3 regions of the Pelosinus sp. sgz500959 genome follow, and region 1 is predicted to be linked to each of the others. Evidence: riboswitches for the same ligand, from Rfam matches in the RefSeq annotation. Region 1 holds a riboswitch; each other region holds the start of a gene.
The links. A riboswitch is a leader RNA that binds a small molecule or an ion and turns the genes downstream of it on or off. The one in region 1 is predicted to bind cyclic di-GMP.
Positions count from the first base shown of each region.

Region 1 (7,192 bases):
AAGTATTATATGAATTTCTTAAAAAAGGTACAAGTATGCGTGATATAGGGATAAAGATTTCTCGTCATACCAAACTAGATGGTTGGAATTCTTGGTCAATTATTCATTTTTATGGATTTAATAAAAATGCTAAAGGGTTTTATACACATATAACCTTAAAAAAGTTGATTGAAGAATTAGGAACTTTGAATGAAAATGAAATGGAACAATTTTATTTATCTGAAAAAACCTTAGAAGATATCATGATTGAGTCTAACTTAAATTTAATAGATAGTGATGCTACTGATGTATTTAGAAATATAAAAATACGGATAGGTGAAAATAAATTACGCAAACAACTATTAGAAAATTACAACCACACCTGCGCTCTTTGTAAAATATCCAATCCCAAATTACTAATGACTCGTCACATAAAAACTTGGATAGAATCTTCAAGAGAGGAACGGATAAATCCTAAGAATGCTATCCTTTTATGCAAACTTCACGATGCACTTTTTGAAAATGGATTTATATCATTATCAGATCAATATGAAGTCATATTTTCAACGAATTTTGATTTTAATGATCAAGGAATATCGACAGATATACGATTTACTTGTCCAAAACAAGATGCTCCAGATCCGATATTTATGTTGGAACATCGTAAAAAAAATAATTTAACAATATCGCAAAGTAGATTTTTTTAAGAAGAAAAGAATCTTGCAGATTAAAAAAACAATTGTAACTGTCGAAAAAAAGAAACAAGAGAATCATCTCCTTGTTTCAAAACGTGATTTTTATTATTTTAGATATCAACGTTACTATTTTGCCAGTGATAATTTACCGTAGTGTTAACTCGCCAGTAGCGTAGGGGAGCAACGGAAGAATCATGTATGCGATAGGTCCAATATTTTGCTTCGCCGGGCTCTAAGTAAATGTAATTACGTTGGGTGAATTGCCCGCTTGCAACCAGTTCTTGAAAATTACGATTTATTGCATAAACGTCCATATTGACCCAATTTGTGTAAGGAATATACTTGTTAGTATCGTTAAACCAATAGCCATAAATAACGATTGTAGTACCTTCGTAATATACATTTTCTGCAGTGAAAGTAAGTTTACCCTCCAGTCCCGAAGCATATGTCACTGAAATAAACAAGAGTAACATGACTAATGTTGTTGCTACAATCTTTAATTGTTTGTTCATATTTTTATGTCCCCCATTTTAATGATATAGTACCTGATTGGTATTGAATCCCCATTTAAAATCGACATCTAAGATATTATATTTTTATTTTTAATAAATGTTACTCAAAGCAATAGAAGTTGTTTACACGCTTCAAATATAATCTTGTTTAAAGTCCTAGTGAAAAGTTGAACAATTTCTTTTATGAAAAAAAAGATATGATAAAAAAGGATATTATGGTAAAATGTCGAAAACTAATAAGTAAATAATAGGCAAACCTTCTGAAAAGTTGGGACGCAAAGCTTTGGGTCTAACGATGTTTAAGTCTATGACTGCCAGGTTGCATCATTGGGGTTGTATGATGTAGACAGGCAGTTTTTTATTTTGATTTACTTGATATGTAACTTTCAAATTGTTCTCTTTGACTTTCACTGTTAATAAGAAGGAATTTATTGTAAGAGAAAGAATGTTTTATAAGAGATGAAATATTTGGAGGGATTTAATATGTATTTTTTAGTAGCTAAATATTTTATAATCGTAAGGATAATTATTATGTATGCCCTGGGAAAGGTTAAGTTAGTTATTATACAGCAACAAAATAAAAGAAGGATAATCCAATATGCGTAATCATCAGAAAGGCTTTATCTTAATTGACTCCCTAGTTGGTATGGTCGTGCTCAGTATGGCTTTGCTTGGTCTCGCGGCTATTTTTATGCAAAGTACAAAAGGCACAGTTGCAACGGATAATCAAAATAAAGCAGCTTATATTGCGAATGAACAATTATCTAGACTAAAGGTTCATGACGGTCAAAAACAAGATCGCAACAGCACGGTATGGGCAACGACTAAAACTGTATCTCAAAGTAATGGTACGAGCAATGGTATGACATTTACTGTAATAACTGAAGTTGTCCCTGCAGAAGATGTACCAGCTGATTTGCATGCCGATACTATCCCTGTAAGAGCCACAGTGAACTGGAGTGAACCAACAGGGACGAAACAATTGGAATTTATAACCTATTATTACTATGGAGAAAGAAAATGACTACGCTCTTATCTAATCGGAAAGGATTTACATTAGTCGAACTGGTAATTGGCATAGCAATCATGACAATTACATTGGCAGGATTGTTTAATGTTTTGAGTGTAGCAATAAAATCATATCAATTTAGCCAAAAACAAGTTTATGAGTTTCAACAATCTCGACTTGCAATTAATACCGTCATCGATGATTTGAGAAATGCTACAGAGGTTACCTCACCAGAAAAAGGCGTTAGTCAAAGTAGTATAAATTATAAAATAAACACTATCGACTATACGATCCAAATCGGTAGTGGACAGGATGCTGGTAAATTAATGAAAGGTACAACTGCAATTACGCCTAATGTTGTAAAAACAGTCTCATTTACAAGAGATGCTACGGATGGTCGTATTCTCAAAGTAACTGTCATATTACATAGCCCTAAAAATAATTCCTTTGGAGACGTTGTTATTGATACTGGTGTTTTCATGACAAATTTATCTCAGTGAGGTGTAGTATGATTAATAGGCAAAGAGGTTCTGTTACAATGGTGGCAATCATAATGGTAATGTTTTTAGCTATTTTGGCGAGTACGGCTAATACGCTTGTAAATAGTGATCTGCGAATGTCAAAGACGAACAGCGATGCTATCGAAGCTCAATTTGCGGCTGAAGCTGGGGCTAAAAGGGCTATCTCTATGTTTTATCAAAAAAATCAAGATTGGACATGGCTAGATGCTAACAGTACACCGATTTGGCAAAGTTTAAGTACTGATCAAAATAAAAGTTACCATGTTAAAACTGAATTAGCTAGTGCACAAGTTGTTCCAGTAAATCCTGCTGTAGGTGGAGTTTATACTATAACGTCTATAGGAAAGGTTAGAGGAACTATAAAAAAGGTGACAGTAACAGTAACAGTGACTGGTAATAGTGGTGCAAGTATTTTAAATAAATATGCCTTGTATAGTAAAAATGATACTTATATATGGGGTGGAAATGGTCCGAATATAAAAGGAGATATGGGCCTCGCTGGTGGCAACAAGGTGAAAATTGACAGCGGATATAATTTTCTTCAAGGAAAGCTTCATGTAACGAGTATTCCTACAGGGTGGCATGATTGGCTAACGAGTGCTATGTATGTTATTGACCCTGATATTGGCACCTTATCTGTTGTAATACCTCCTTTGCCGACGTTACCTGTAATATCTACATCGATACCAACTGGTGCCGATATAATCACTGGACCGAATACCGCATCTATGCCTAATTCAGTCTATTATAGTACTGCTCTTTCAGACTTTGGGGGCGGCTTAATCGCAGGATCCTCAGATACAACGCTATATGCTACGAATGGTTTACATTTAACAAATAAAGGATCATCCTATAACAAAGGATGGATTACTGCAAGTAATGGAAATTTGAAAATCTATATAAATGGCGATGCAAATCTAAGTAACGGTAGTTACATCAATTCCAAGGGTAATATAGAAATTTATGTATCTGGTAGTCTGAGTATGTCAGGTGCATCATACATCAAGAGTGATAACGGCAATGTGACGATAATTGCTAATCAAGAAATAAATTTGACTGACAATAATAATTACATTCAAGCTGCGATTAAGGGGAAATCAGAGATTTATTCATTGAAAAACTCTATAAACCTTAGTAATAGTTGCTATATTAATGGAGGGACTGTAACGCTAGAAGCACAAAGTAATGTTAACTTTGCAAATAGCAGTTCTATAAATAAGAGTAATACTTATTCAAATGCGATTGCTTTTATTTACGCTAATGGGTCCACATTTACGAATGATGTCGTAATTGGCGGAGCTGCATCCCAAGTTATAACAACAGGGCCATTTAACATAAATAGTAATGTATATGCGCCAAATACATTATTTGTTTCAGCTTCAGGTCAAACGCAAATTAGTAATAATCCGACTATTGGTTGTCTCTATACAAATGGCTCACTCAGTGTATCAAACACTCCAACGATCATACCAAACGCCAATGCGATTAGCCTTATTACTGGGGGTTCAACTCCAAGTATTACAGTTAATAACTGGGGTAACTAGTTGTTAACTTTGTATTGATGAATACAAAGCTATGTTAATAAAATTTTTAGTAGAATGTAGAATGTAGAAATAGAAGAAAGATTGCAAGAGTCTAATTTTTGGAGGTACAAAATAGTTGTACAATCTTTTATGTCCAAGTTTAATCATAAAATCTTTATATGAAATTGAACCTCAGGTTCTACACCAACAAGGAATTAAAGGCATCATCTTTGATTTAGACAATACCATAATACCTTGGGATAGTCCTACCATGTCACCCGAAATGATTCAATGGTTGCAGGAACTGTTAACTCGAGGATTTAAAATCTGTTTAGTATCAAATAACATGGGTAAGCGAGTTAAAACAATTGCTGGAATCTTTGGGATACCCTTTGTTTCTAGAGCTTATAAGCCTGCAAAATCAGGATTTCGTCAGGCATTGACTCGTATGGAGCTAAGAGAAGAAGAAGTGGCAGTTGTTGGAGATCAATTATTCACAGATGTTCTTGGTGGCAATCGCTTAGGATTATTTACAATTTGGGTTAAACCTTTAAGCGCTAAAGAATTCATTGGTACTCGCATTACTCGTCGTTTAGAAAAAGTGGCAGTAGACATGTTGCGTGCTAAAGGATTAATGAAGTAGCTAAAACATGAAATGGAGTTGTCATATGATTACAGGAAAAACAAAAACTTTAGGTATCTTAGGATGCCCAGTGGGACATTCTTTATCACCACTCATGCATAATGCGGCTTTTGCAGCATTAACTCTTGATTATATTTATGTTCCTCTACCTGTTGAACCTGATCATTTAGGTCAAGCTATAGCAGGTTTAAAGGCTATGGGGTTTGTTGGAATGAATGTCACTATCCCACATAAAGTCACCGTCATGCCTTATTTGGATGAAATTCATCCAAGTGCTCAGTTAACAGGGGCTGTAAATACCATTGTTATAAAAAATGGTAAATGTATTGGTTATAATACAGATGGCCAAGGCTTTATCCAATCCTTAACCGCAAAAAGTATTACAATAAAAGATAAAACTGCCGTTATTATGGGAGCGGGCGGGGCAGCACGGGCTGTTGTCTATGGTCTACTCGAATATGGTATTAAGAAAGTCATAGTCGGTACACGCAATGTAGCTAAGGCTCAAGAGTTTGTCAAACTATTTCCTAAAAGCCGTAGCAAGATAGAGGGGTGTAATTGGGAGACAGAAAGTTTTATCCAAGCTCTTCAAGAGTGTGATATTCTAATCAATTGTACACCTATTGGAATGTCCTCAAATAAAGAAACACAATTGCCGATTCAGTGGCATCACATTAAGTCTGACGCAGCCGTATGTGATTTAATCTATAATCCATCCCCTACAGATTTTTTGGTTCAAGCTGAGATGCGGGGGCATATCATCATGGATGGAAAAGGGATGTTAGTTGAACAGGGGGCTTTAGCTTTTGAACTATGGACGGGTGAAAAAGCTCCACGTAAGATTATGTCAGAAACATTAGACAAATTTATTTAAAAATAGTTAAATTTAGGTAATTTTACAATAAGTAAGCAGGAAAAGTCGAAGAATATTTGAATACTACATAATAGGTTTTATGAAATAGATTGATCTTATCCGCCTAAAGATAAGATAGTAGAGGTGAAACTGTGAGCCTATCATCTGATTTAAAAAAAATCGCAAATAAACAATACCACCTAACAGCAAGAGAACGTCTTTTGGTGATTGTTGCAATTGGTGTTATTGGAATTGCTATAACACTTTATGTCAGCAATTCAGAAGTGGCAGTTGAACCTACTGCTCCAAATGAAAATTCTCAAAAAATGGTAAGTGCACCGACTCAACCTGTACTGCCAATAGCAAGTCAAGTGATGCAAGTTACTCAAGTAGAACAGGGAATTCGTGATCCTTTCGCCAAACCACCTGAAGTCCAAGAACAAAAAAACAATTCAAACGCAAGTTCACCATTCATTCCAAACAACATACCTCCCAAGATGCTGGGGAGCGCACCTCCGATGATACCTAAAAATAATACCTCGACGACGATGCAGCAGACAAATATGAAACTGACAGGTATTGTTGGTAGTACTGAACAGAGGCTTGCAGTGATTATGTCAGGCAGTAAAAGTCAATCCTATAGCGTAAATGAGATGATTGGTATATACAAGTTGATAGCGATCAATAATGATTCTGTTGTTTTACAAAATTCAAATGATAAACTAGTACTACAATTAGAAGCAGCTGGGCAAAAGGGAGATAATAATAGTGCAAAATAAAACATATATCGTCATTGTGATGCTCGTGCTCTCCATGCTAATTTCTACGGTTGGACTTGCAAGCCCTAAAACTTATAATTTTAATTTTATGGATGAAGATATCCGTATTGTATTACATACGTTATCAAAAATTAGTAATGTTGATATGGTGATTGATGATTCGATCAAGGGTAATATGACCATGAAACTAACTAATGTTACTTTTGATACAGCATTAAACTTAATTACAGCAGGGAAGGGGTTATCTTATCGTAAAATAGGTAATTCCATTATTATTGAACCTGCAGATATGGGCATGACAGAAGTCATCAGATTACAATATACCAGAGCAAGTGATATTAAAAAAACCATTGAGCCTATCGCTACCAATTTAAAACTTAAAATTGAAATTGATGATATATCTAATTCTCTTCTTGTCACGGGTTCTCCAACAGGTTGTGATCGTATCAAGAAAATATTGAAATCTATTGATGTGCTTCAACAACAAGTAACACTTGAAGCAAAGGTTGTGGCCATTAATAAAACAAATATGAAAGATTTAGGAATGGATTGGTCATGGGAAGCGACACCACAATCTGCGACTTATGACGTTACACTTCCAGTCATTGATGGGACTACAGGAGTTGTCACGACACCAGGAAAAACAACTGTTACTCGTACTGCAAATAAAGGAGTCAT
Region 1 covers NZ_JBGJZL010000013.1:95,211-102,402, reverse strand. The annotation lists gene ACAN52_RS18045 (HNH endonuclease) at 36-686, shown strand; gene ACAN52_RS18040 (hypothetical protein) at 785-1,186, opposite strand; cyclic di-GMP riboswitch class I at 1,427-1,513, shown strand; gene ACAN52_RS18035 (hypothetical protein) at 1,785-2,210, shown strand; gene ACAN52_RS18030 (type II secretion system protein J) at 2,207-2,695, shown strand; gene ACAN52_RS18025 (pilus assembly PilX N-terminal domain-containing protein) at 2,704-4,260, shown strand; gene ACAN52_RS18020 (YqeG family HAD IIIA-type phosphatase) at 4,376-4,882, shown strand; gene ACAN52_RS18015 (shikimate dehydrogenase) at 4,908-5,756, shown strand; gene ACAN52_RS18010 (type II secretion system protein N) at 5,888-6,514, shown strand; gene ACAN52_RS18005 (secretin N-terminal domain-containing protein) at 6,504-7,192, shown strand, end outside.

Region 2 (7,192 bases), on a different contig from region 1:
AAAGAACTATGGTAGTATTTACCTTGTTGAAGATTTGAAAAGAATCAAGGGTGTCGGTAATATTATGGAATATGGTGCCGATTATGGCATGAGAATCTGGCTGCATCCTGACAAAATGGCTCAGTTAGGACTGACAGGGAGTGATGTCTCTAATGCCATTACGACACAAAATGTCCAGGCGCCAGCAGGAACCATTGGTCAAAGACCAACGGCTGCTCAGCAAGAATTTCAATATTCCGCACGGGTACAAGGTCGTTTGACCGAACCAAGTGAATTTGAAAATATCATTATTAGTTCCAAGGATAATAACTTTATTCGTCTAAAAGATATAGCCACAGTTGAGATGGGTGGCAAAGACTATGGCTTTCAAGCTTTCCTTAATGGTGATCAAGCAGTTGCATTTGCAGTTCAGCTGACCACAGATGCCAATGCCTTAGAAACGATTACCAAGGTACAGCAAGCATTGGAAGAAGCATCAAAAAAATTCCCTTCAGATGTTTCTTATTTTTCAGTCGTTGATAATACGAAATTTGTACGAGAATCCATGAAAGAAGTTGCTAAAACTTTTGCAGAAGCACTACTATTAGTATTATTAGTTGTATTTTTGTTTTTACAAAGTTGGCGTGCAACTCTCATCCCTATGCTGGCTATTCCAGTTTCCTTAATCGGAACTTTTGGTGCATTTATGGTGATGGGGTTCTCAATTAATACCCTAACTCTTTTCGCGATGGTTTTGGCCATTGGACTCGTAGTTGATGATGCGATTATTGTAATTGAAGCAGTAGAACATCACATGCGCTATAATGGTATGAGTCCGAAAGATGCAACTAAGTTGGCCATGAGTGAAGTATCTGGCCCAGTTGTTGCGATTGCCTTTGTACTAGCATCTGTATTTATTCCTGTAGCCTTTTTTGGTGGAACAACAGGTGTTTTATACAAACAGTTCGCCTTAACAATTGCAGTATCAATGGCTTTATCGGCTATTGTGGCTTTGTCCTTAACGCCAGCTCTTTGTGCATTGGTCTTAAAGCCTCATGATCCAAATGCTCATTCAGGTATCTTAGAAACATTCTTTAACAAATTTAATGATCTATTTGAGGCAACGGTAGAGCGATACGGTAAAGGTTTGGCAAAGTTTATTAAACGGTCTGCTCTAGGTGTTGTATTTTTAGCAGTTTTATTACTTGTCACTGGTAAACTATTTCAACTTGTACCATCTTCTTTTGTGCCAAGTGAGGACCAAGGGTACTTTATTTCAAGTATCAGCTTACCAGAGGCGGCAAGTGCGAATCGTACTGCGAATGTAGCTAATAAAATTGCAGACGATATACGTAAACAGCCAGGGGTAACAGATGCGATTATCGTACAAGGTTATGATATTTTAGCTGGTGCAGCAAAAGCTAATTCAGCGATTATTTTCACAAGACTTGATTCTTGGGATGAACGTATGGCCCCTGGACTTGGTGTTCAAGATCAAGTTATGAAAGTTCTGATGAATGGTTCTCATGTTCCAGAAGCCAGAGTCGTTTCCTTTAATGCTCCTTCATTACCGGGTATTGGTACCGTAGGTGGCTTTACCTTAATGATCGAAGATAAAGGCGGCAATACCATTGAACAGATGGATAAAATTTCTAAGGAATTTATGGCTGCTGCTCGTAAACGTCCAGAAATTGGTATGATTTATTCTACCTTTGGCATTGATACTCCTGGTTATCGTTTTGACGTAGACCGAGAGAAGGCAGAGCAGTTAGGTGTTCCAGTAAAAGACGTATTTACTGCTTTACAGACTTTCCTTGGCGGTGTGCAGGTCAATGATTTTAACCGTTTTGGTAGAACCTATAAAGTCGTCATGCAGGCGGATGAAAAATTTCGTAATGATGTAGAAGATACACGTTTCTTCTTCGTTCGTAGTTCTTCGGGAGCCATGATACCACTCAATACTTTATTAAAACCACAAACAATTACGGCTCCGCCAGTTATTAAACGATATAATGGATATAGAGCCATTCAGGTAGGTGGTAACCAAGCACCTGGCTATAGCTCAGGGCAAGCTTTAGCGGCCCTCGAAGAAGTGGCAGCACAAACCTTGCCAACTGATTTTAGTTATGAGTGGGCTGATCAGAGTCGTGAGGAAAAAATATCAGCAGGCCGTGCTCCTTTTGTCTTTGGTTTTGCTTTGTTATTTGTATTCTTATGTTTGGCAGCTCTTTACGAGAGTTTTGGTATTCCATTTGCTGTTCTCTTATCAGTTCCGACGGGGATATTCGGTGCATTCTTGTTCCAATATGTACGTAATTTACAAAATGATGTTTACATGCAAATTGGTATGGTTATGCTGATTGGATTAGCAGCTAAAAATGCTATTCTAATTGTAGAATATGCGAAAGTTAGGGTAGATAGAGGAATGGATCCAGTCTCGGCAGCCATTGAAGCGGCTAAATTACGCTTGCGTCCAATCATAATGACGTCACTAGCCTTTATTATTGGATGTTTGCCTCTGGTTATTGCTACTGGCGCTGGTGCCGGTGCGAGAAATTCCATGGGGACAGCGGTTGTAGGTGGTATGCTAGCAGCGACAACTCTTGGAATCTTTTTAATCCCAGTTCTTTTCGTTCTAATTGAAAATGGAGTGGGAATGATTAAGAACTATCGCGTGAAACATACAAAAACTTTGTAGATTATTATTATTTTAAAAAGAGTAAACTATTAATTACAAACTAAAGAAAGGCGAGGTAGCGATTACCTCGCCTTTCTTTACGTAATCAGAAAGTATAACACTTTCTCGATTACAAGTAAGAACGGCTAAGGCTTCTGCCTGCGTCTGAAGACTTGGCACAAGCCAAGTCTTTTCTTAATTTTTTATCAAGACATAGTGGCAAAAGCTATGGAATTTTACCAGATAGTAGTATAATATCATAAGCAATGAAAGAGTATGTATTTTAAGTAAAAGAAGAAATAAGATTAATTCATAATTTCTGGTAAGAGTAGTTAATTCAGTATCGCTAACAACTCAGAAGGAGAGATGCCTTTTGGATAATAGGGGAAAACAAATTAGTAAAGATTTTGAATGTGGCATCACATGTAGTGAAGAGATTAAAAGTAATTGTCGAGAGTCTAAGAACAAATTAGTACTACATATCAATAATCTTGAAAGTAAACTTGTACATATAGAGAAAAAATACAAGGCCATTATTGATAATATGAAAGGTGTTATCTTTCAGACTGATAAAAATGGATTATGGACTTTTTTAACCCCTACTTGGACGAAACTTACAGGTTTTAGTCGCGAAGAAAGTTTAGGAAAATACTTTTTGAATTATATAAGTTCAGATGATCGAGATTTTCAGCAAAAACAGTTCTTAGCTGTCATACGAGGAGACAAAAAATATTGTCGTTATGAAATTCGTTATTGCACTAGAAAAGGTGAATTGCGGTGGGCACAGATCTATATGCGACCTAGGATGGATAAAGAGGAAAACATAATAGGTACTTTAGGTACGTTGCATGATATTACTGATCGTAAACAGGCTGAGAATGTATTAAATTTTCTCTATGAATTAAGACGTAGAAGTGATTTTTTAAATGATATTATCACAGGAAGTATACAGGTCAATGAAATTGTCAGCCGTTCCATGAAAAAGTTGGGCATTGACCTTTCACGTCCATTATTTTGTTGTTTATTAGTGAGTGAAAGCTTCGTTGATAACGAAAAAGAAAAAAATTTTATAATAGAAATATTGAGTGAGAGTAAAGAGTATGTTGTCTGGGAGTGTAAAAATAATATAGGGATTATCTATCATTATATTGAAAAGCAGGAAGAAAATGAAGAACGTAGTCTTTTTTTTGCTGATTTTTTACTAGAAAAAATCAAAAAAAATAATCCTCAGTTACAAGTTATGGTTGGAATTAGTAGCGTACAAAGGGGTTTTGATAGTTTTCGTAAAGCTTATTGGCAAGCATGGAGTGCTACCGTTGCAGCCCAATGCCATGGTAAGAAATTAGAAGGGACCTATCATTATAAAGATTTGGGGATTCTACAGCTTCTCGTTCGAAGTATAGGAAATGAAAGTTCGGATGAATTTATACGAGAACAACTTGGTAAACTCATCAGTTATGATCAAGATAAGGGGACAAATTTTCTAATTACCTTGGATGAAATTTTAAAAAGTTCAACTTTGAAAAGAGTAGCAGAAAAAATGTTTCTCCATCCTAAAACAGTGATTTTTCGCAAACAACGTATTGAAAAAATCTTAGGAGTATCGATTGATTTATTCGAGACACGTTTAGCTCTTGCAGTGGCATTAAAATTATATAGTATTAGTCAATTTATAAAAAAACATTAAAAAGTAATGGTAAATTTTGTTTGAGGATAAAGATTTCTTATGTTTTCGCTAAAAAATTAGCTTACAGGGATAATAGAATATAGTTGGATATTGAATTATACTTAATAAAGTCCAATAAGAAGTATTTTTGATACTTATAAAATTGAATTATAAGCAAACCTTCCGAAAGGCAGGGACGCAAAGCCTTGGGTCTAACGATAGTATGATTCTATGACTGCCAGGTTGCATCATGATTTGATGTGCCTGGTAGTTTTTTTTTTGAGGGGGATTTTTTATTAACGAGCAAGAAGAAGCTGAAGATCATATCAATGAAATGGAAATAGATGAGTTAATTTGCGATGTTTTTGAGCTTTACAAAGAAATTGAAATTATTAATAGGGAAAATTTAGAAAATGGTGAAGAAGAAAATAATTAAAATTTTGGTCGCTAAAATCAGAATGTATGAGGTGTAGAGATGTTTTCAGTCCTACCTAGTGATGAAACTTTAGAAAAAATGTTTTTTATTTCACAACGGTTAGTCGACGGTATTGAGATGGATGATATTTTAGATTATATTATTCAAACGACGATTCTTATCACAAATGCTGATGCTGTTGCTATAAGAGATTTTGATATAGAAAGTGGAAAACTTAAAATTATTAGGGCGTATGGACTTTCTGAAATCTATCTATCCAAGTCTTCGATCCAACTTGGTGAGGGAATTATTGGTCATGTGGTAGCTGATAGTAAACCCTTTGTACATGCTGATATTACTCGAGTGATGGATTGTAATAACAGGGCAATTTTTCGTGAAGAGGGTATACGATCTGTTGTCAGCGTTCCACTGAAAGGGAAAGAGATGAGTACAGGATGTATCACTGTTGCAAGGAAAAAAGTCGATCCATTTTCTACTCAAGAAATATTTTTGCTCAAAATGTTTGGTTTACAGGTTTGTGAAGCAATAAAAATTCTCAAATTAGTTGATGTACTGCAAAAACAAACCATGCATGATTGTCTTACCCATATCTATAATAAGAATGCTTTAAATGTTATATTTGAAAAAAATTTATCCTTAGCGAAAAGACATTTGACTGAAATGAGTATTATTTTTATTGATATTGATAATTTTAAACATTTTAATGATACTCATGGACATTTACTTGGAGATAAACTTTTATTTGATTTTGCACAAGTGTTAAAAAAATTCTGTAGAAAATCAGATTCTATTGGTAGGTTTGGCGGAGAGGAATTTGTTATACTTGCACCAGAGACAGATAAAAAACAGGCAGTAGAGTTTGCTAATAAATTAAGAAGAATAATTGAAAACAAAACATTTATTGGAAAGGGAGACCATGAAACTACAATTACATTTAGTGCAGGAGTTTCTTCTTTCCCTGAAGATGGTGATATGATATTCGATTTATTAAAAAAAGCAGATAAAGCTATGTATCAAAGTAAAATAGCAGGGAGAAATAGGGTTACCCCTTGGACTGTAGAGAATAATCTCTTCTGAAATTTTTCTAAGAATCAATAAAAAAATTGCCCTTGCGTCAATAGTAAGGGCAATTTCTCTTTTAACAACTATATTTTTTCATATTTTTACAAAACGTCTCGGATCAGAGTCATAGAAGAATGTTTTTTGCAACGGTGTGGTGTAACGCATAGCGTTGTTTTCCTTGTTCAAATTTAATTCTTTCGGAGTCAGTCGTTAATTTTAATCCTGGTACTGTAGTTGGTTGGTGATGTTCGTCTAAGGCAACCATGGTAAAGTAAGATGTAAGAGCCGCTTTTGAGGGCTCTAAACCTTCTACATAAAGATTGACCTCAATATCCATAGATGTTTTACCAGTAAATGTTAGATAGGCGTGGCAAGTAAGAACAGTTCCCACACGCAAGGGATGAAGAAAAAGCATCTCATCAACACGGATTGCTGTCACATTTGTACCAGCATGTTTAGTTGCAACTTGTCGTGCAGTATCATACATAAGCTGCATAATTTCTCCTGCATGTACACGTCCTGTTGGATATTTCGGACTTGGACTAATGAGTTTGGAAATATGTACTTCTGAATGTGCTACAGTTTTTTTCATAAAGAACCACCTTTCAGATCATTTTTCACATTGTAATCTATTGTATAAGTAAATTTATTATTTTGTCCATGAAAATTAAGAAGTAATTTTTATAATAAATAAGCAAAGTAAATATAAATATTGGAAATAATGATCGATAAGATCATCAGAGGAAAAGCAATTTTCATGTAGCCCATAAAGGAAATGGGCCGTCCATGGGCTGCAGCTAGGCTTGAAACGACTACATTGGCTGAAGCACCGATGAGAGTTCCGTTTCCACCCAAACATGCACCAAGAGATAAAGTCCACCAGAGCGAGGTTACATCCATCTTGCCGATTTCGCCCATTGATTTGATCAAAGGAATCATAGTAGCAACAAAGGGAATATTATCGACAAAGGCTGAACCAATTGCTGATAGCCAAAGTATTAAAAAATGCATCATGATCACATTACCGTGAGTTACATCCATCGCCCATTGTGCGACCATATGAATAATTCCTGTGACTTCAAGACCACCTACCAAAACAAATAATCCAATGAAAAAGAAAATAGTATTCCATTCGATTTCTTTAAAGACTTCTTCAGGTTCAAGTTTACCAATTAATAGTAGCAGAGCGGCACCTGACATGGCAACTGTTGCAGAATCAAGGTGAAGGAATTGGTGTAACATGAAGCCAAGGATTGTTAAGCAAAGAATTGCAATGCATTTTTTCATCAAAGGTAAATCAATCAAAAATGAGGATTCATCCAAAGTCATAACTCGTTGTCTTTGTTCAGCGGCAATTTTGAGATCCTTACGG
Region 2 covers NZ_JBGJZL010000018.1:18,479-25,670, reverse strand. The annotation lists gene ACAN52_RS19790 (efflux RND transporter permease subunit) at 1-2,677, shown strand, start outside; gene ACAN52_RS19785 (PAS domain S-box protein) at 3,030-4,343, shown strand; cyclic di-GMP riboswitch class I at 4,486-4,573, shown strand; gene ACAN52_RS19780 (diguanylate cyclase) at 4,798-5,835, shown strand; gene ACAN52_RS19775 (acyl-CoA thioesterase) at 5,945-6,412, opposite strand; gene ACAN52_RS19770 (sodium:proton antiporter) at 6,502-7,192, opposite strand, start outside.
Region 2: another riboswitch for cyclic di-GMP. It lies ahead of ACAN52_RS19780 (diguanylate cyclase); the one in region 1 lies ahead of ACAN52_RS18035 (hypothetical protein).

Region 3 (7,192 bases), on a different contig from region 1:
AAGAAGTCTTGTTCTGTAGAACCGTCTAAGGGAATGATGTTAGTGACAATCGGGCGACCATAGGTTAATGTACCAGTCTTGTCAAAAGCGATGGACTGGATTGTTCCCATCTGCTCAAGATAAGCACCGCCTTTAATTAAGACTCCATTTCTAGATGAATTTCCGATTGCGGACACGATGGAAACAGGTGTGGAAATTACCAAGGCACAAGGACAAGAGATGACTAGAAGAACAAGACCTTTATAAAACCATACGGCAAAAGGCTCGCCAAGGAATATCCATGGAATGACCATGACGCCGACAGCGGCAAGCAGAACGATCGGAGTATAGTATTTTGAGAAAACGTCAATAAATTGTTGGGAAGGGGCCTTCTGTGCCTGTGCTTCTTCAACTAAATGCATGATTTTGGATAAAGTCGAGTCGGAAGCGAGCTTAGAGACTTGAATTTCTAAAGCCCCATGTTCATTTACAGTACCCGCATACACCATGTCTCCAGTCGTTTTCTCAACGGGGATGGATTCACCAGTGATGGTTGCTTGGTTTACTGCTGAGGTTCCTTCTTTTACAACGCCATCCATTGGGATTCGTTCACCAGGTTTTACAATGATGATATCGCCGATGACAATCTCTTCAATTGCTAGTTTTAACTCTTGATCCTCTCGGCGAACCAGAGCTTCAGGTGGAGCGAGCTCCATTAAGGCTTGAATGGACTGTCGAGTTTTGTCCATTGTATAAGTTTGAAGAGTATTACCAAAGGAGAAAAGAAAAGCTACCGTAGCACCTTCACCCCATTCACCAATAGCTGAAGCACCGATGATTGCTACCGTCATCAGAAAATTCATATCAAAACTCAAAGAACGCAGACTGTAAAAACCACTTTTAGCCGTATAATAACCACCAACGAGTTCTATTGTGATATATAAGGGAATCACTATATCATTAGTGACGCCAAACCATTCCATAATTGTCACCAGAACAAGGAGTATACCAGATACAATCGTTGTCTGTGTTCGCCGATTGAGCCACCAAGCAGGTTTATTTTTGATGGAGTGATGGCCCTTGATTTCACGTTCAGCGTTATAGCCTGCCTGCTCCACAGCCTTTATAATCTCTATTTCTTCTATTGTATGTTTTATGATCAATTTTCCTGTAGCGAAATTTACTTGTGCAGAGTCGACGCCCGCCATGGAAAGAAGCCTTTTTTCTAGCTTTGCAGCACAGTCTGCACAATCAAGGCCAGAAATTTTAAATACAGTTTTGTCGCTACCTTCAGCAATTACTATCTCTGTTTGTGGTGAACTCTTAGCATCAGTACAGCAGCCACAGGTTGGAGATGTAACTGGTTTCATGGTTTCATCAGAGCAACAGCCACTTTGGCAACAACTTTGTTTCTTTGTTCCTTTGTGGAAAGAATATCTTTTTGCCATCTCATAACCTCCTATCGATGTTTAATATGTTCTACACATTGAGAGAGTAATAACCCAATATGCTCATCATCAAGAGAATACCAAGCCATCTTACCTTCCTTGCGATACTTTACCAGACGGGCACTTCGTAATAAACGTAGTTGGTGAGAAACTGCAGACTGTCCCATGGAAACAACCGCTGCTAAGTCGCAGACACAAAGTTCTCTTTTGGATAGTGCATGCAGCATTTTTACTCTAGTTGTGTCTCCCAATAACTTAAAGATATCCGCAACTTGCTGAGCATCTGAATCTGGAATCGCTTCATTTTTTGCAACACAGATGACTTGAGGATGTTCACAGAGTTGCTCACAAATATCAATTGTACAATCAGAATTTGACATTAACTTATACCTCCAACATATGAATATGTGTTCATATGTTATTATATGATATATTGTCGAAAAAGTACATAGAAATGTTATTAAAAAACTAAGAGGATCATTCAAATTGTTATTTTTCTACTATGAATTTACTTACTGAATTTTGTAGTTATCTCTCTAAGTTTCAGAGAGAAAAAAAGGTCATCATTTTAGGATAGTGATCTTATTTTTATAATTTCCCAATGGGAAGTTTTGTGATATTATTGAGGTGATAAGAGAAAAATGCGGGGTGTAATTAATATGGAAGATAGAGAAATTGTTGTTTTGAGCAAAGGAGTACCTGGAGAACCTTGTCCGATAGCCAAAACATTAGAGATCATTGGGACAAAGTGGACGTTTTTGATTCTTAGAGATTTGATGCTTGAGGGTGTTATGAGATTTAGCGATTTACAAAAATCCATGTCAGGAATTAGTCCCAAGACACTTTCCCTGCGCTTACGCGGTCTAGAGGAGCACAATATACTTACGAGGAAGGTATACCCGGAAGTACCGCCAAGAGTCGAATATTCTTTAACCGAAAAAGGAAAAAAACTGCAAGGAATTTTAGTCGAGATGAAACGTTTTGGCCTGACTTTGTAAGTTTAACAATAAAATAAACTCATGATCCAAGTAGCTGCAGCATATACTGCAGCTATTTTTTGCGGAATTAGAGAGTATAAGACTTTCTTGATTCCAAGTAAGAACGACTAAGACTTCTACCTGCATCTGAGGACTTGGCACAAGCCAAGTCTTTTTTTAAATCCATAGCTTTACAAGGAGTCAATTCATTGATAGTAGAATGGGATATATCGATTCTATCAATTTTTAATGGGCTGAAATTCCTTTAAAAACAAATAACTTCCTTTGAGGAAACTATATGAATAATAATACACTACTTTACAAAATGAAGTTATAGAATTAGAATGATCTCAACAACCCGTAAGGGAAATAGAGGAGGATTTAAAATGTTGAAAAATAAACGTGTGGTCATCATTGGTGGGAGTTCTGGGATTGGATTGGCAGCAGCTGAACTTATTTTAGATCAAAAAGCAGAAGTCGTTATAGCGAGTCGTTCCTCGGAAAAACTTGAAAAGGCTAAAATTGAACTTGGAGGCAACGTAAAATCATATATACTGGACATTACTGATGAAGAACAAGTAAAAAACTTTTTTACAGCTGTCGGTACCATTGATCATTTAGTAATTACAGCTGCTGAAACATCCGGTGGATCTTTTCTTTTATCCGATACCGCAATGGATCAGAAGATGTTTGAAAATAAATTTTGGGGACAGTATTATGCGGCAAAATATGGTGCTGCAGCGATTGTGCCTAGCGGATCGATCACATTATTTTCCGGTGTTGTGGCTTATAAAGCGATGGTTGGATCGGCGACTCTCAGTGCAATTAATGCAGCGGTAAGCGCTCTTGGAAGGACACTTGCCTTAGAATTGGCCCCCATTAGAGTCAATGTAATTTCACCAGGCATTATTGACACTCCTTCCCGAAGTAAAATGCCAGAAGAAAAGCGCAATAGTTTTTATATGGATATAGCAGGTAAGCTCCCGGTAAAAAGAGTCGGTAAGGCCGATGATGTTGCAAAAGGGATTGTTTATTTATTGAGTAACGATTTTGTGAGTGGTACTGTATTACATGTGGATGGTGGTCATACACTGATCTAAGAAATAGTAAGTAAGTCGTAAAAAAAGAGGATTGTCACTGACTCTTGGAATGATATGTCTGCCTAAGAGTTAGTGATCATTCTCTTATTTTTGTATGTCTTCCTAAGGTGGTTTTAAGAATGCTGTACTGTTCTTAGAAAAGTTCATATGGGCTCTAAAGTAATGAGTGATAGATGTTAAGTTATGGTAAAATAAATGAAATAATAGAGGTATTTGCCTTATTATGTCGAATAGTATAAATTAGATTAATAAGTTCTATGAGCAAACCTTTCGAAAGTTGGGGACGCAAAGCCATGGGTCTAACAATTTTAATTTTTTAATTGATGACTGCCAGGTTGCATTTTGTAATTTTACATGATGAGGCCTAGCAGCTTTTTTTCATTAAAGAGGAGGTAATACTGTAGAATCTCTAATGTTGTCACTCACTATGGGGGAGACAAAATAAGACCGTATTATGGACTTGAAGGAAAGTCTGCGGATCGAAGAATGAATTTTTTAGACATTAATTATTTTAAAGTAGGAGTGTGGGAATATGAATAATAAAAAAAGACTACCTATTATGTTGCAATTAACAAGTATGTTTGCAATAGCTGTCATGCTATTGCTGTCAGTTTTAGGTTATACCATTTACAACTATCTTTCATTAAGTAATGAATCAAATACATTAATTACTCATACTGCAACGAGAACTATATCGATTAAAGAGGCTCATACGGACTATGTTAGATCTCTTCTTAATTTACGTGGTTTTTTACTTTATGCTGACGGATTAGTCTATGAAGAAGGGTATCGAGAAGATATGAAGAAAAGCATAGACGCAGTGAAAAAGTTTAATGAGAAAACCAAAGATCAGGAAATCATTATCGAAGGAGCTAAACTTGGCAAATTACTAAACGATTATCAAAACATTTGTGAAAAAATGATAACTGCGAAAAAAAATAATGATCCAAACTTAACTAACTTGACTACGGAAGGTCGCCAACATACTAAAGAGATTGAAGACCAGTTTGAGAAGTTATCCGAATTACAAAAAAAATCGCTGACCGAAAAAAGCACTATAATGATCAATCATGCGGAAAGCAGCAGTAAAAATATAATTATTCTCAGTATCTTTATTTTTATATTAGTAGGCATATTAGTTATTTGGTATAGCCGCAATCTTGCCATGCGTTTCAACCATTTGAGTAAATCAATCAGGACGATCGGACAGCTTGATCTTACAGAGCAAGATATCAAGATTCGCCGCAATGATGAAATTGGTGATATGGGTCGAATCTTAAATTCAATGCGCCAATCTCTTAAAGAGATTGTTGCCCAACTTCATCTCAATTCTCAAACCTTGGCGGCATCTAGTGAAGAGCTCAGTATAACCGTAGAAGGACATTTGCAGACAGTGGAGGTCGTTGCGAGAAGCGCAGAAGAAATTTCTGCTGGAGCTTTAAAAAATACTGATAGCATTGCTACTATTTCTGCAACTGTTGAAGAAATATCGGCAGGTACAGAAGAAATTAATGCCCATGCAAATGAAGTAAACAATACGACACAAAATGCAGTAGCCAATGTAGAAGAAGGGATGTCTATGTTGCGAGCTGTTGTAGAGCAAAATGAGAACGTGACAGATTCTATGACTGAAATTACAACTGTGACAGAAAAACTTTCTAAGGGGTCTCAAGAGATTAAGGGGATTGTTGATGTCATTAGTAATCTTGCAGGGCAAACGAATCTTTTAGCCCTAAATGCGGCCATTGAAGCTGCGCGTGCTGGAGAATCAGGTCGCGGATTTGCTGTTGTAGCTGAGGAAGTTCGAAAACTTGCTGAACAAAGTGCAAAATCTAGCCAAGAAATTACGGAAATTATTAATTATATGGGAAATGAAATTGCAGTATCAGTGAGTGCTGTAGAAAAAGCCAATACTGAGGTTGCAAAATGTACAACATCAGCTCTGAATACACAACAAGGTTTTGAAGTGATTGCAAAACGTTTAACTACTGTAAAAGATGGTATTGAACAAATGACTGTTGCGATTGGCGAAACAGCAACAGGTACCCAATCTGTGGTGGCTAGTGTTGAAACCATTAGAACTGTAGCAGATACGACTTCAGCTGGTATTCAAACTGTAGCGGCCTCCTCACAAGAACAATCGGCTAGTATGCATGAAATAAGTGATAATGCAGAATCTCTAGCTGAACTCGCAACACAGCTTAATGCTGTCGTACAAAGATTTAAAGTCTAATCAAAAATTGAATTTTTTTAATCAATTAAGACTGGGATATAGAACTCTATATCCCAGTCTTAATTGTATTGAAATATAGGAGTAAAATATTTTTATAGTCGGAATTTTACAAAAAAAATGACTAAAAATAGAGGTATTTGTTGTAGTAATTGAGAATATGTAGAAAAAAGATAGATTAAGTAAGGATAGGATCATCAAAATGATAGAATCAACAAACCACTCATTTTGAAGGGGGACAATTTTTATGAATATTATTCAAAATCTTGGTGTTGGTAAAAAAATTCAAGCAATCACTGTATTTTTACTTATGGCGATCATTGTTAACGGTTTTATCAATTTTTCCTTTAATCAGGCGACGAAAGGGGATATTGATCAAGTTTTTGAGCATCTTTATATGATTGAATGGGTTAATGAATTGCGTCAGCATAACCGAGCAGCTGAAGGTGATATGTTTAAAGCCATTAATTCTTCTGATGAAGCGAGTCGAAAAACTTTTTTAGATAGCCTAGCAAAAAGAGATCAAACTTTTAAGGATTTATTAAACAAAATTCAATCTCTTGGAGATCTAACAAAAGATGAAGAGGGATGGGTTAAACAAGTACAAGAAAATCTTAAAATAGTACAAGACAAAAGAGCAATGGTTATCGCTCTTGCTCAGCAGGGGAAACGGGATGAAGCGTTAGCACAGATGGGACAATTGCAACCAGTTTATGAGAAAATTGCCGCTGGTCTTCGCCAGTTAGCTGATGAATCTTCCAAGCAAGCGGGGACACTAAAGAGCAGTGTAGGTGAAAGATATAGTCGCTCGCTGAAGATACAGTTGATCATTATCGTATTGTCATTGATTCTGGGTTTATGGGTCAGCTGGATCATAGCCAGGATGATAACTAAATTATTGCGATCTATGGTCGCGAAAGCTCAAAGTATAGCGGGAGGTGACTTGACTGGCTGTAAGGATTGCACAGTCGTTTATGCTCATGATGAGCTTGGTCAATTAGAAAAAAGCTTTAACGAGATGTGTGTAAATCTTCGTTTATTAATCGGTCAAATTATTGACTCGGCTGTGCATATGGCAGCATCGGCCCAACAACTTAGTGCGAGTGCTGATCAGTCAGCTCAAGCATCGCAACTGGTGGCACATTCCATTCAGCAAGTAGCAGACGGAGCTGAAGGGCAAACGAGTGTAGTCAATCGAGGCAGTGGTGCTGTTGAAACAATTGTTAGCCAACTGAGTGAGACTGCAGAAAATGTGGGGCGGGCTATGGCGATCAGTCATAATATGACGGAAGCGACTCATCGAGGTGTAAGAGGGGTTGAACGCGTCAGCGGGCAAATGCAAAGCATTGGTGAAGGAACTAAGCAGGTTAAGTCTGCTATCGATAATCTTGCTCAAAGTGGACGCAGTATTGGTGAAACTGTAGGGATTATTAGTCAAATTGCAGGACAGACCAACTT
Region 3 covers NZ_JBGJZL010000005.1:122,391-129,582, forward strand. The annotation lists gene ACAN52_RS09580 (heavy metal translocating P-type ATPase) at 1-1,277, opposite strand, end outside; gene ACAN52_RS09585 (ArsR/SmtB family transcription factor) at 1,439-1,807, opposite strand; gene ACAN52_RS09590 (winged helix-turn-helix transcriptional regulator) at 2,069-2,425, shown strand; gene ACAN52_RS09595 (SDR family oxidoreductase) at 2,791-3,504, shown strand; cyclic di-GMP riboswitch class I at 3,755-3,847, shown strand; gene ACAN52_RS09600 (methyl-accepting chemotaxis protein) at 4,037-5,737, shown strand; gene ACAN52_RS09605 (methyl-accepting chemotaxis protein) at 5,982-7,192, shown strand, end outside.
Region 3: another riboswitch for cyclic di-GMP. It lies ahead of ACAN52_RS09600 (methyl-accepting chemotaxis protein); the one in region 1 lies ahead of ACAN52_RS18035 (hypothetical protein).